Regions from separate parts of the Providencia sp. 2.29 genome, predicted to be linked through region 1. Evidence: predicted binding sites of a transcription regulator. Region 1 holds the regulator's gene; the other holds the start of a gene.
What was found. The regulator sigma-54, encoded in region 1, starts transcription at its own class of promoters, with help from an activator protein. The targets are predictions, from matches to a motif close to GTTGGCACANNTTTCGCTNT.
Positions count from the first base shown of each region.

Region 2: a site for sigma-54 is predicted at 3,495-3,514, ahead of glnA (glutamate--ammonia ligase). Genes of this name have one in related genera too.

Region 1 covers NZ_CP065420.1:3,813,332-3,821,210, reverse strand. The annotation lists gene pmbA (metalloprotease PmbA) at 1-1,233, shown strand, start outside; gene rnk (nucleoside diphosphate kinase regulator) at 1,430-1,840, opposite strand; gene npr (PTS phosphocarrier protein NPr) at 2,029-2,301, opposite strand; gene rapZ (RNase adapter RapZ) at 2,301-3,152, opposite strand; gene ptsN (PTS IIA-like nitrogen regulatory protein PtsN) at 3,321-3,788, opposite strand; gene hpf (ribosome hibernation promoting factor) at 4,049-4,336, opposite strand; gene rpoN (RNA polymerase factor sigma-54) at 4,359-5,804, opposite strand; gene lptB (LPS export ABC transporter ATP-binding protein) at 5,850-6,575, opposite strand; gene lptA (lipopolysaccharide ABC transporter substrate-binding protein LptA) at 6,581-7,129, opposite strand; gene lptC (LPS export ABC transporter periplasmic protein LptC) at 7,113-7,706, opposite strand; gene kdsC (3-deoxy-manno-octulosonate-8-phosphatase KdsC) at 7,722-7,879, opposite strand, start outside.
Region 2 covers NZ_CP065420.1:290,903-298,781, reverse strand. The annotation lists gene typA (ribosome-dependent GTPase TypA) at 303-2,126, opposite strand; gene I3B46_RS01260 (PadR family transcriptional regulator) at 2,556-3,209, shown strand; gene glnA (glutamate--ammonia ligase) at 3,636-5,045, shown strand; gene glnL (nitrogen regulation protein NR(II)) at 5,218-6,267, shown strand; gene glnG (nitrogen regulation protein NR(I)) at 6,277-7,722, shown strand; gene I3B46_RS01240 (LysR family transcriptional regulator) at 7,735-7,879, opposite strand, start outside.

The DNA.
Region 1 (7,879 bases):
AACAAAAGCACTGGAATTAGTGTCAGTACCCGTCAAGGTGAAGTCGAAAATGTTGAATTCAATAGTGATGGCGCACTTGGGATCACCGTTTATCACAACCAACGTAAAGGGAGCGCCTCTTCAACAGATTTAAGCCCCGAAGCGATTGAGCGTACAGTGCAAGCTGCGGTAGACATTGCCCGTTATACATCGGAAGACCCATGTGCAGGCCCTGCTGAGAAGTCACTATTAGCCTTTGATGCCCCTGATTTACAACTATTCCAAGCCAGTAATATCACTCCTGAAGAAGCAATTAAATTGGCGTCACAAGCGGAAATGTCGGCACTTAAGGTTGACCCGCGTATTGTGAATACGGAAGGGGGAAGCTTTAATGGTCATTATGGCGTGCGGGTTTTTGGTAACTCTCACGGTATGTTACAAAGCTATTGCTCAAGCCGTTATTCGATGTCGAGTTGTGTGATCGCAGAGCAAAATGGTGAAATGGAACGTGATTATGCTTATACCATCGGGCGCAGCTTAAGTGCTTTGAAATCGCCTGAATGGGTGGGGCAAGAGTGCGCTCGTCGTACATTGGCACGCCTCTCACCGAGAAAGCTGCCAACGATGAAGGCACCTGTTATTTTTGCTGCTGAAGTGGCGACAGGGTTGTTTGGTCATCTTGTTGGGGCAATTAGTGGAAGTAGTATTTACCGCAAATCTTCTTTTCTACTCGATAGCTTAGGTAAGCAAATTTTACCTGATTGGTTAACCATCACTGAACAGCCGCATTTAATCGGTGGATTAGCGTCATCGCCATTCGACAGTGAAGGGGTTCGCACCACTGAGCGCAATATTATTGAAAATGGTGTGTTGCAAACGTGGCTAATGACCTCTTATTCAGCCAGAAAGTTAGGCTTGCAAAGTACAGGGCATGCTGGAGGGATCCATAACTGGCGTATTGCTGGTCAGGGGCTGTCATTCGAAGCATTGCTAAAACAAATGGGAACAGGACTGGTTGTTACTGAACTGATGGGGCAAGGGGTCAGTGGGATCACCGGAGATTATTCACGTGGTGCTTCCGGTTTTTGGGTGGAAAATGGTGAGATCCAATATCCTGTCAGCGAGATCACAATAGCAGGTAATTTAAAAGATATGTGGGCAAATATCGTCACGATTGCCGATGATATTGAAACTCGCAGTAATATTCAGTGTGGCTCTGTATTGTTACCTGAAATGAGTATTGCGGGAGAGTAATTTGCTCAAATGAATAAGGCACTCCTTTTGAAGTGCCTTATCAATAAACAGAATAGATTTATTTTTTGCCTGATAAAGTGGCTTCAAGCGCTTTGCCTGCAAAGCCTATCGTGGGAAACCCATTTTTTATTCTGTTAACGTCAGCCTGCTTATTTAATACATTGATGTTATTGCTAAGTTAGGCGATTTTATACCATTAACGATGGTATTCACCCGCGGCTTCTGGCTGATAAATAATTTCGAGTACTCTTACGCGTGTTTCAACACCATTAGGCAATGCCCAACTGATCTCATCATTAACATGCAGACCAAGCAAAGCCGCACCGATTGGCGCCATAACAGAGAGCTGCTCAGCACTATCTTTTAAAGAGGCTGGGTAAACTAAAGTGCGTGTGCGTTCTTCATTGCTAATCAAATCAAGAAAACGCACCGTACTGTTCATTGTGACGACGTCAGCAGGAATTTCCTGTGGTGACAGGATGTCTGCACGATCAAGTTCATCATTCAGTGCGTCAGCAACTGGGGTACCCGCATAAGCTGCTTGTTCCAACAGTGCATCTAGGCGTTCTGCATCTAAATCATTGATAATAATTGTTGGCTTTGTCATACCACACTCCAATAGAGACGTACAAAGCAAACACCCCCCACCCAATAAGGTAGGGGGTGTCGCTGTGATAAAATTGTATAAAATATTAGGCTCTTCAAGCTCCAAAAGGAAGAGATCATGATCACGATCTTTGAGCCAATACTTGTAAAATTATTGATATTTAGTTCATAAATAAATGGTGGATTATACTAGCTTTCATCAAATCCACTTTCGAACAGGTTAATAATCGCGGATAAAGCCTGATCCTCATCAGGGCCGCTAACCTCAATATCAATGGTACTTCCTTGCTCTGAGTCTAACATCAACATCGCAATAACGCTATCGGCCTCAGCCTCAATCTGATTATTATTGCGTAAAATAACCTTAGAGTTAAATTTTTTAACTAATTCATAAAGTAACATTGCCGGCCTAGCATGCATACCAAGCCGGTTTTTTAATGTGATTGTCGCTTTTAAGGTCATTACTTGCGTTTTTCTAGGGTTCTGTGGCGAGATTGTACATTCTTACCACGAGAACGGAAGTAATCAGCTAATTGCTCAGCGACATAGACCGAACGGTGTTTCCCTCCGGTACAGCCGATTGCCACCGTGAGGTAACTACGGTTATTGGTCTCAAGCATAGGCAGCCATAATTCAAGGTAGCTACGTGTTTGATAAATAAAGTTGTGTACCTCTGTGTGCCTATCGAGGAATGCGGCAACAGGGCGATCGAGGCCTGTCATTGGGCGCAATTTCGGATCCCAATGTGGGTTCGGTAAAAAGCGCACATCGAAAACATAGTCTGCATCGATAGGAATACCATGTTTGAAACCAAAAGATTCGAATACCATGGTTAGCTCTCGTTCACGTTTACCCATCAAACGCGTTCTGAGCATCTCGGCTAATTCATGGACTGACATTTCTGAGGTATCAATCACTAAATCAGCGCGTGACCGTAAAGGCTCTAAAAGCTCATTTTCTTCATCGATAGCACTTTCAAGTGACAAGTTTTTGCTCGAAAGTGGATGTAATCTACGAGTATCACTATAGCGGCGAATTAATGTGTTGCGATCGGCATCCAGAAATAGCAATTGCGGCGAAAAGCTAGAAGGTAATCTACCTAAAGCCTCTTCAAAGATTTCTGGGTTGTCAGGCATATTACGCACATCAATGCTCACAGCAGCTGAAATATTACGATCTGCGAGTGAATTGGCCAGTTCTGGAAGCAGCACAACCGGCAGGTTATCCACACAATAGAAACCCATATCTTCCAGCGCACGTAAGGCAACGGATTTTCCCGAACCGGAACGGCCGCTGACAATCATCAGCACCATGAGCTAACTCCCTTTTGTTTCTTTTCGGTGATCATAGGACCCCGATAGTTGAATAGATCGTTTGCTTACTTATCAGAACATCACAGTCTATGTCAGTACAGCTATATAGAAAATATCAAAATTTCATAGACATGTAACCCTGTGATGACGAAGTTATTTAATTATAGGCTACTCAGTAATAATACTATATAACTCTGCATCGCTTTGTGCCGATCTCAGACGCTTACAAAGAGATTTGTCGGCTAATTTTTTCGCGATTAATGATAAAGTGTGTAGATGCGTTTTACACTGATCTGCGGGCACTAATAGCGCAAAAAGCAGATCAACAGGTTGGTTATCAATGGCATCGAAGGCGATTGGCTCTTCCAGATGCAAAAAAACACCAACAGCTTGTGTATGTTCACCTTCTGCTAGCTTGCCGTGAGGGATGGCGATTCCTCCGCCAATACCTGTTGTTCCTACTTTTTCTCTGGTGAGTAAAGCTTCAAATACCGTGTTTTCCGGTAATCCCAACTCTGCGGCAGCCAGTTCACTAATAATCTCAAGTGCTCTTTTTTTACTAGTACAAGTAAGGTTATTGCGTGTACAAGCTGAAGATAATACGGCGCTTAATTGGATTTCTATATCACTGTTCATTTTATTGTTCACTTAGGACTACAAAACCAGATGGTGTATGCCACCATCTGGTTTAAGCCATTTATTAGTTATACACCACAGTATGATTTGGGATTGTTGTTAACAAACTGAGAACGCATACTGTTGTTCGCGTTGTTTCATACGTTGAAAACCAACCGTTTGGCTTTCGACGCTTATTTTTACAATCCCTAATGACCGCCACTAAACATTGAAGGTCTGGTGAAGGCCTGAAATCAACCTGTGATTTCACCATAAATGTATTAGTGTTGTCTCAGTTTTTCTTTATGTTTAGTTAATTGGCGTGACAGTTTGTCTACCAGTTGGTCAATTGCAGCGTACATATCACTTTCTTCCGCTGACGCATGGAGTTCAGCACCATTAACCTGCACAGTTGCTTCAGCAATTTGCTGAACTTTTTCAACTTTCAGAATGACTTGAATACCGTTAATGCGATCAAACAATTGTTCCAATTTTCTGATCTTTTTCTCAACAGTTTCACGTAATGCAGGGGTGACTTCAATATTGTGTCCAGTAATCTGAAATTCCATACAACCTTCCTTATTTTATCAATTAAACCAACTGTTTGCGTTGGTTTGAGGGCGGAATAGATAACGATTCACGGTACTTAGCGACAGTTCGACGTGCAACCTGAATGCCCTGTTCGGCTAGCATGCTTGTCAATTTACTGTCACTTAATGGTTTTGCTGGGTTTTCAGCAGCAACCAGTTTTTTCACTAACGCACGTATTGCCGTTGAAGAGGCTTCACCTCCTGTATCGGTACTGACGTGGCTAGAGAAAAAATACTTCAACTCGAAAATTCCTCGCGGGCTATGGAGAAACTTTTGAGTTGTCACTCTCGAAATCGTTGATTCGTGCATATCCACTTGATAAGCAATATCTGCCAATATCATGGGTTTCATGTACTCTTCACCGAACTCAAAGAATTCTTGTTGTTGCTCTACAATACAAGTCGCCACTTTTAACAAAGTTTCATTACGGCTTTCTAAGCTTTTTATCAGCCATTTGGCATCTTGTAAGTGACTACGAATATATTGTGAATCACTTTCGTTCACGGAATCTTTTATCAAAGAAGCATAGTGATTATTGATACCTAATTTAGGGATGCTATCTGTATTTAATTCAACTTGCCAGTGCCCGTTGATTTTTTTCACCAAAACATCGGGAATAACATATTCCGACTCTCCGGTATTGATAGATTGGCCCGGTTTAGGGTTCAACGTCAATATCAGGTCAATAGCGGTTTTTAAAGCATCCTCTTTTAGACGGGTGAGTTTACTGAGCTGGCGAAAATCACGATTAGCCAGTAAATCAATATGTTGACTAATAATCAACCGAGCCTCATCTAGCCCGTCAGTATCTTTTGGGTAAAGGGATAGCTGGATCAATAAGCACTCTTTTAGATCTTGTGCTGCCACACCAAGCGGATCAAAATGCTGAATGCGTTTTAAAACAGCGACCACTTCTTCAAGTGTGATATCTGGGTTATTGATACCTTCGTGGATCTCTTTTATTGGCGTTGTCAGATAGCCAGAATCATCAATTGAGTCAATAATCGCGGTAGCAATCGCTCTGTCTGTGTCTGTAAAAGGCGTTAATTCAGATTGCCATAACAAATAGTCTTGCAGCGTCTGTGTGGTTTCCCCTTGATAGACGGGTAACTCATCAAAGCTATAGTCATTATTTGTACCCGATGGCGTACCCGCAGTATAAATTTCATCCCAATTCGCATCCAAAGGAAGCTCATCTGGCATATCACTTTTTTCAAGGGCATCTTTAGTATCGATTTCACTGCTGTCAGTATGAATATCGAGACTATCAAGGGAGTCTAAGTCAGAGGTGTTTTCTTCTTGTTCCAGAAGCGGGTTAGTTTCTAGGGCGAGTTGGATCTCTTGTTGTAGCTCAAGCGTAGAAAGTTGCAACAGACGGATAGCCTGTTGCAATTGAGGAGTCATTGCAAGTTGTTGACTGATTCTGAGCTGCAAACTTTGCTTCATGAATGTGCTTTTATCTCCACCTCAATTGAATGCTTAACCAATGACTTACAACCGGAAACCTTCCCCTAAATATACCCGTTTTACTTGTTCGTTTTCTAGGATCATTTCAGGTGTGCCATGAGCAATTAAGTGCCCTTGACTGACAATATAGGCTCTTTCACAAACATCGAGCGTTTCACGTACGTTATGGTCAGTGATGAGTACTCCTAAGCCATAATCACGTAAATGTTGGATAATTTTTTTAATATCTAATACCGAAATCGGGTCAACACCTGCAAACGGTTCATCTAATAGAATAAATTTCGGGTTTGCTGCTAATGCACGAGCAATCTCTACGCGGCGACGTTCCCCACCAGACAACGATTGGCCAATGCTATCACGCAAATGGGTAATGCTAAATTCTTCCATTAACTCTTCTGCACGCTCTTTGCGTTGCTCAGTGTTGAGGTCATGGCGTATTTCTAGCACTGCCATTAGATTATCATAAACACTCAAACGACGGAAAATCGACGCCTCTTGAGGAAGATAGCCAATACCACGGCGCGCACGTTCATGAAGCGGAAGGAGACTAATATCTTCACCATCAATGGTAATTTTGCCTGCATCCCGCTGGACGATGCCGACGACCATATAAAAGGTGGTCGTTTTTCCCGCACCATTAGGGCCTAAAAGACCAACAATTTCGCCAGATTTCACCTCAAGGCTAACATCTTCAACGACCTTGCGTTTTTTATAGGCTTTTGCCAGATTCTCTGCGGTTAATGTCGCCATAACGATTATTTACTCTTTCCGTTGTTTGCCGCTGGGCCTTTTTCTTGTAGCTGTGATGGCAATAATACTGTCGTGACACGTTTCCCTTTGTCACTAAACGCTTCCATTTGCTGCGTTGGCACGATATAGGTGATCTTATCACCTTTAATATTACTGTCTAACTGCTCAAGATAAGCATTGCCAGTTAATGTGAGGAGCTCTTTATCCACCTCATAGCGTGCTTTTGACGCTCGGCCTTTAATTGGCTTACCATCATCTTGTAATTGATAGAAGGTCACTGGGTTACCAAACGCTTCTATCGTAATTTTATCTGAATTACTGCTAGGGCGCGTCACAACCACCTTATTTGCTCGGATATCAATAGAGCCTTGCTTAATAACGACATCATCAGTAAATGTGGTGACATTTTTTTCTAAATCAAGGGATTGCTTGACTGAATTAATCGTCATTGGCTGTTGCGTGTCAGTTTTTAATGCAGAAGCTGGTACGCTAAGAGCAAAAATTGCGCTGGCAACGGCTCCTTGAATAAAACGCTTTTTATTTACTTGATTCATTTTTTTGCTCTTCTTTTTGTAGCACGTAATGTGTTTTTACATCTTCAATTAACTCTGCGGTTCTTGAGCGCAGGTTACCGCGCATTTTTAGACCGGTAGAATTAAGGCCTTGCCCGATAATAGTGACTTTGTCATCTGATGAAACATCTTGTGTTATCAGGTTAACGACGGCACTTTGGGTTGAAATCCGTTGGATTTGGGAATCCGGGCTTAAACTATCGGCCTGTACATCGTTATACAGATAGAGCACTCTATCATTTGTTAACTTGGCTTTTAGCGCCCGTACAGTCCAAGTGGGTACACCGACTTCGTTGTATGTTGTTAAAACAGGGTTAGCAAACCAAGTGATTTTTTCAGCCGTATAATTATCAATTTTATCTGATACTAATTTATAGGCCAAATCACCCGCTGGATTATAGACAAATGTCACTGAATCATCGGTTTGATAATTAGGTTGGCTGTTATCAAGGACACTGTTTGTGGGCGTGTCTGTGTCAAGACCGGCAAGGTTCCAGCCGATCAGACCAAGTGCTATCAATGATAACAGGATAATTAACCACTTTTTAGCGTTACTCATGGGTGTCTTTATTCTTTAAATCGATAAGCCTTTAGCTTCTTCCAGTTTATTTTGCGCTAGAAGGATGAGGTCGCAAAGTTCACGTACCGCCCCTTTACCCCCACCAAGACGTGTGACGTAATCTGCCTTTGGTAGTAATAATGGATGTGCATCAGCAACCGCTGCCGATAGCC
Region 2 (7,879 bases), 1.0 Mb from region 1:
AAGAGCTTTCCTTCTCCACGCGCGATGACTGATTATTCGTTATATCTACTCAAGTTGCAGTGTGATAATAGATATCACTCAGAACTGATTGATTTTACGAACGTAAATATCCTTCCGAAATGTGTTTATCTCGTGCGATAGTTTGGAATTAATATGATGGGAATGAGAGGCTTTGAATATGTCGGCTAGCTCACTATTTATACTAGCCCCATAACAGCAAAGTCCTAACCTTTTAGGCTAGGACTTTGTTAGCAATCTGAAAGCGCCCAATGAGCGCCTTCAGCAAGAAGAATAACTAAAAATTAGTCTTCTTTTGAACGGTTCGCACGGCGACGATCGTTTTCAGTTAAGTGACGTTTACGCAGACGGATAGACTGTGGAGTCACTTCAACTAATTCGTCATCATCAATAAACTCTAGTGCTTGTTCCAAAGTCATTTTAATTGGTGGTGACAAGGTTGTCGCTTCATCCGTACCAGACGCACGCATGTTAGTCAGTTTTTTACCTGTTAAGCAGTTCACAGTCAGGTCATTTGAACGTGAGTGAATACCAATGATTTGGCCTTCATACACTTCTGCACCATGACCTAAGAATAGCTTACCGCGGTCTTGTAGGCTGTACAGGGCGTAAGCAACTGCTTTACCTTGACCATTCGAGATCAATACGCCATTTTGACGACCACCAATTTCGCCTGGGCGAACATCATCGTAGTGGCTGAATGTTGAGTACAGCAAACCCGTACCTGACGTCATCGTCATAAATTCAGTACGGAAACCGATCAAACCACGGCTTGGGATAACATAATCAAGACGTACACGGCCTTTACCATCTGGCATCATGTCACGTAGGTCACCTTTACGCTCACCCAACGCTTTCATGACATCACCTTGGTGCTGCTCTTCAACGTCTAAAGTCACTTGCTCAAATGGCTCTTGTTTACGGCCATCCACTTCACGGAAGATAACTTTTGGACGAGAAACACCTAACTCAAAGCCTTCACGACGCATGTTTTCGATCAGAACTGACAAGTGCAATTCACCACGACCGGAAACTCGGAATGCATCTGGATCTTGAGTTTCTTCAACACGCAATGCCACGTTGTGCACTAGCTCTTTGTTCAAACGGTCAAGGATCTGACGTGAAGTCACATATTTACCTTCACGACCACAGAATGGTGAGGTGTTAACACAGAAGAACATGCTCACGGTTGGTTCGTCGACCGCCAATGCTGGTAACGCTTCAACATTACCCACATTACAGATAGTGTCTGAAATGTTTAGTTCACCTAAACCCGTCAGAGCAACGATATCACCTGCTTCTGCATGTTGAGAATCAATACGTTCTAAACCTAAGTGAGTCAGAACTTTACCGATTTTACCGTTACGTGTTTTGCCTTCGCTATCGATAACTGTCACTTGTTGGTTTGGCTTAACAGTACCACGTTTGATACGACCAATACCGATAACACCTAAGTAGCTGTTGTAATCTAGTTGTGAAACTTGCATCTGGAAAGGCCCTTCCAGATCAACTTTTGGTGGCTCAACATATTTGACAATTGCTTCATAAAGCGGGGTCATGTCTTCTGCCATATCTGTATGGTCAAGACCCGCGATACCGTTTATTGCTGACGCGTAAACGATAGGGAAATCAAGCTGTTCATCCGTTGCGCCTAAGTTAACGAATAAATCGAATACTTGGTCAATAACCCAATCAGGGCGTGCACCAGAGCGGTCAACCTTATTGATAACAACAATCGGTTTTAAGCCATTATCGAACGCTTTTTGGGTAACGAAGCGTGTTTGTGGCATAGGGCCATCAGTGGCATCAACCACCAGCAGAACGCTGTCAACCATTGACATAACACGCTCAACTTCTCCACCAAAGTCGGCGTGACCTGGGGTATCTACGATGTTGATGCGATAGTCATTCCATTTGATAGCGGTATTTTTGGCAAGGATAGTAATACCACGCTCTTTCTCCAAGTCATTGGAGTCCATAACACGCTCATCCACAGTTTCACGTTCACCGAACGTGCCTGATTGCTGCAATAATTTACCAACCAGTGTTGTCTTGCCATGGTCAACGTGAGCGATGATGGCGATATTTCTTAAGTTTTGAATTGACAAGGATTTTTACCGTTTAATTGACAGGAAAGGAATATGCTTTATAGAGCCTAACTATAAAACTGCAAAATAGGAAGCATACTTTCTACGTTAATTTGCTGTTATTTTACACGTTTTTCCGCGCAAGTGGAATAAATGTGAATTTCATCACTGTATAAAAAGTTTTTAACTAAAAAACATTTAGTTGCGTAACAACTACGGAATATCTCAAAAAATAACTGGTATCAATACTGAGAAATCACAAAGTAACAGAATAATACGCTATATTTTAAATTTTAACAGCCGTAAAAAAGAATAAAAAATAGAAATTCTTCTACTAACTCCCTCTTTCACGCTTTTTTCTGTAATTTAGATATATCTAAATTGACCAATTAGATATATCTAATTATATTTGTTCTCGTAAATTCGATATATCTAATCAAGGAGAATTATATGCGAATTCATTGTTGCCGTCATGTTTATCATTCACGCCATGAAGACGGTCATGGACACCAATGTTGCCACGGCGAAGGTCGTCATGGTCATGGCGAAGGTTGCCATGGTCGCGGTGAGGGACGTGGGCAGGGTGGTGGTCGCCATAGAGGTCGTGGATTACGCCGTTTATTTGATCATGGTGATTTGCACATTATGGTGCTTTCATTAGTGGCTAAAAAACCTAGCTATGGCTATGAAATTATCAAAGATATCCAAGAAGCCTCAAATGGCCTTTATGTACCAAGCCCAGGTGTTATTTATCCAACGCTAACACTACTCGAAGAACAAGGTTTCCTTGAGTCAGAAGTGGTTGAACGTAACCGTAAAAGTTTCAAAATCACGGCAGAAGGTGCAGCACATTTAAAAGCGAATCAAGAGACAGAAACCATTATTTTCCGTAAATTAGCCAAAGCGCGTGATATGCAGCACGGCGGTAATTTATCTGAAGAAATCGAAATGGCTGTCAGCCGTTTTAAAGCGCTCTTGCGCCATAAAATGGTTTTAAAACAATTAAGTGAACAACAAACTCGTCAAATTGCGCAAATCATCAATGATGCCGTACAGCAAATTGAGCAAGTCAACATTTTATTAACTGATAACATTGATGAATAAAAAGCGGGTTGGTTAATCATTTATTTTATCTAAATGGCCTTGTGTTTTGACGTCAAGCACAGGGCTAACGGTCAAAGCTCCCCCTCTCTACTAGCCATTAATAATGACTTTACTTTGGCACGGCAAAACCTTTGTGTAGCCGCTAATCCTCGCTTTTTATTACTAAAGCACCAATATAGTGCACTCCACATAGAAAATGCACCATATTGGTGCAATAATTCACATGTACTCTCCTACTAATTTGTCATAACGGCGTAACACTCCATATTTAGGCTATTTTAAAAAGTTGGCACGTTTTTCGCTTATACTTTTATGTGAGAAGTTACACCTTGATTAACTGATGCTGAAAAGCCAGAAATAATTGCAAAAAGTAACGCAACTGTATGTGGTTATTTTGCAGACCCGACCTGACCAGGAGAGCCGACGATGTCCGCAGAACACGTTTTATCGCTGATAGAAGAGCACAAAGTAAAATTTATTGACATGCGTTTTACTGATACCAAAGGTAAAGAGCAACACATCACCATCCCTGCTCATCAAGTCAACGAAGACTTCTTTGAAGAAGGTAAAATGTTTGATGGTTCATCAATTGGTGGCTGGAAAGGCATTAACGAGTCTGACATGGTGCTAATGCCAGATCCATCCACTGCAATGCTCGACCCATTTTTTGCCGACCCAACTTTGATCATTCGTTGCGATATTCTTGAGCCAGGCACAATGCAAGGTTACGACCGTGACCCCCGCTCTATTTCTCAACGTGCAGAAGATTTTTTACGTGCCAGCGGTATTGCTGACACCGTGCTGTTTGGGCCAGAGCCTGAATTCTTCATCTTTGATGATATTCGTTTTGGTAACAGCATGCACAGCAGCTACTATCACATTGATGATATTGAAGCGGCTTGGAATACTGGTACAAAATATGAAGGCGGTAACAAAGGCCACCGTCCGGGTGTAAAAGGCGGTTACTTCCCAGTTCCCCCCGTCGATTCTTCACAAGACCTCCGTTCTGCGATGTGTACCACCATGGAAGAAATGGGCTTAGTCGTTGAAGCTCATCACCATGAAGTGGCTACCGCAGGTCAAAACGAAGTGGCATGCCGCTTTAATACAATGACCAAAAAAGCAGACGAAACACAGATTTATAAATATGTCGTGCACAATGTTGCCCATGCTTACGGTAAGACGGCGACCTTTATGCCTAAGCCATTAGTCGGTGATAACGGTTCAGGTATGCACTGCCATATGTCACTGTCAAAAGATGGTATTAACCTATTTGCAGGCGATAAATACGGTGGTTTGTCAGAAATGGCGCTTTACTACATTGGCGGCATTATCAAGCACGCACGCGCACTGAATGCCTTCACTAACCCAACAACCAACTCGTATAAACGTCTGGTTCCGGGCTTTGAAGCACCAGTTATGTTGGCTTATTCTGCACGTAACCGCTCTGCATCTATTCGTATCCCTGTGGTTGCAAGCACCAAAGCGCGTCGTATTGAAGTGCGTTTCCCTGACCCAGCAGCCAACCCATACTTAGCGTTTGCTGCGCAATTAATGGCGGGTCTTGATGGCATTATCAATAAAATCCATCCGGGCGACGCCATGGATAAAAACCTATACGACCTGCCACCAGAAGAAGCAAAAGAGATCCCAACAGTGGCTGGTTCACTAGAAGAAGCCTTGGCTGAGCTAGATAAAGATCGTGAATTCTTAATTCGCGGTGGTGTATTCACCAACGATGCAATTGATGCCTATATCGAACTACTCCGTAGCGATATTCAACGCGTTCGCATGACCCCGCATCCATTAGAATTTGAAATGTACTACAGTGTGTAACACGCCGTTCCACTGCTAGTCTTTGTTGCCGTGAAACATTTGCCCCATCTCTGATGGGGCCTTTTCTCCTACTTTCAGTGGTATCATTTTATTTACGGCACCGTTATTCAAATTGCAGCTTTGTTGGGTAAATCAAGTATAATGCACCAAAATAGTGCAGGAGCAGAATTACATGAAAGCCGAACATTTGCCAGCACCGGAACATATTCTTGATTCACTGTTAAACAGCGTCTTAATCGTTGATTATGACCTTGTGATCCATTATGCCAATCATGCGGCTTTACAAATACTTGCCCAAAGCCAACGTAAAATATATGGCACCCCATTACCTGTACTTTGCAATTATTGCTCCTTAAATGATGAGCTAATGTTAAATAGCTTAAAAGAGGGCCATAGCTTCACCGATAACGAAGTTACGCTCGTTTTTAATAATCATTCCCATGTTATGTCGTTAAGTGCACAGCCTTTCTCTGCTCAGTTTATTTTGTTGGAACTGTCTCAATTAGATAGCCAACGCAGGCTCAGCCAAGAGCAGGTACAAAATGCTCAGCAATTGGCAGCAAGAGAGCTGATCCGGGGTTTGGCTCATGAAATAAAAAACCCATTAGGCGGCTTAAGAGGCGCTGCACAGTTGCTTTCAAGGGCATTACCTGACCCAAAACTGAATGAATATACGCAAGTTATTATTGAACAAGCCGACCGATTAAGGGCATTAGTCGATAGATTACTTGGCCCTCAATACCCTGGGCCAAAAACACAACAGAGTATTCACCACAGCGCTGAAAATATCGTGCGCCTTGTGTCATTAGAGAAGCCCGAAAATATCACGTTAATACGCGATTATGACCCTAGTTTGCCTGATCTTGAGTACTATCCCGATCAAATTGAACAGGTTCTACTCAATATTATCCGTAATGCGTTACAAGCACTTTCCGATACGGGTGGCACAATAACGCTACGCACTCGCACAGCATTTCAGGTCATGTTACAAGGGGAGCGTTATCGCTTAGCCGCTCGTATTGATGTTGAAGATAATGGCCCAGGTATTCCACCCGCTATCCAAGATACGTTGTTTTATCCTATGGTAAGTGGTCGCGAGGGCGGAACAGGATTAGGCTTATCTATCGTTCACAGTTTAGTGGATCAGCACGCTGGGAAAATTGAATTTACCAGTTGGCCCGGTCATACCGAATTTTCTATTTATCTACCAATTAAAAAATAGGGGATAACAATGCAGCAGGGAAAAATCTGGGTTGTTGATGATGACAGTTCTATTCGTTGGGTGCTTGAGCGCGCCTTAAATAGTGCCTCTTTTCATTGCACCTGCTTTGACAGTGCCGATGCTGTTCTTGCCGCTTTAGAGCATGATTGCCCTGATGTTTTGTTATCAGATATTCGTATGCCGGGTATTGATGGTTTAGCCTTACTTAATCGACTAAAGCAGTCGCACCCATCGCTTCCCATTATTATTATGACGGCACACTCTGATCTTGATGCAGCGGTAAATGCTTATCAATCGGGGGCTTTTGATTACCTACCTAAGCCTTTTGATATTGATGAAACCGTCGCTTTAGTCGAACGCGCCTTGAGCCATAGCCGAGAACAAAACCACCTCGAACGTGATTCTAAACAGAAAACGGAGAGTGTCTCTTCCACCATGATAGGTGAAGCTCCTGCTATGCAAGAGGTTTATCGGATCATAGGTCGCCTCTCTCGCTCATCCATTAGTGTGCTGATTAATGGTGAGTCCGGTACAGGTAAAGAATTAGTTGCACATGCACTGCATCAGCATAGCCCTCGTGCCAACGGCCCTTTTATTGCTCTCAACATGGCGGCTATTCCTAAAGATCTCATTGAGTCAGAGCTATTTGGTCATGAAAAAGGGGCCTTTACTGGCGCCACACAGGTTAGGCAAGGCCGTTTCGAGCAAGCTAATGGCGGCTCACTATTTCTTGATGAAATTGGCGATATGCCTCTAGATATACAAACACGACTATTGAGAGTTCTTGCGGAAGGGCAATTTTATCGTATCGGCGGTTATACTCCGGTAAAAGTCGATGTGCGTATTATCGCAGCAACACACCAAAATCTAGAAAAACGTGTTAAAGAGGGGCTATTCCGTGAGGATTTATTTCATCGCTTAAATGTCATCCGTGTACAGCTCCCACCATTACGTGAAAGAACAGAAGATATCCCACGTCTTGCCCATTATTTTTTACAAAATACTGCCAAAGAGCTCGGTGTCGATAGTAAGGTACTACATCCAGATAGTGAACATATTCTGCAACGCTATCATTGGTCCGGTAACGTGAGGCAATTGGAGAACGTTTGTCGCTGGTTAACGGTTATGGCGGCTAGCCAAGAAATTCTACCGCAAGATTTACCAGAGGACCTGTTGGATAGCCCACAACCGGACGATGCTAGCGAGGAGCCAGCAGCACGTCAGTCTGTCACAAGTCATCATCCATCATGGTTTGAACTGCTCGAGCAGTGGACACACAGTGCATTAGCTGAAGGTAAAGAAAACTTATTAGCTCAAACCGTCCCTCTAATGGAGCATACCATGCTAAATTGCGCCCTCAAATATACGAATGGGCACAAACAAGAAGCGGCTCGTTTATTAGGTTGGGGGCGAAATACTCTCACCCGCAAATTAAAAGAGTTGGGTATCGAGTAAATCACCACAGGCTTATTTCTGCACCTCTGCAAGTAGCCAATGACGAAAGATAGCCATTGCAGGGGTTGTCGGTCGTGATTTCAATCGACTCAGCCAATATCCCCCTAAAGTGACGCTAATATCAAACGGTTGAACCAATGTACCGGCGCTCAATTCG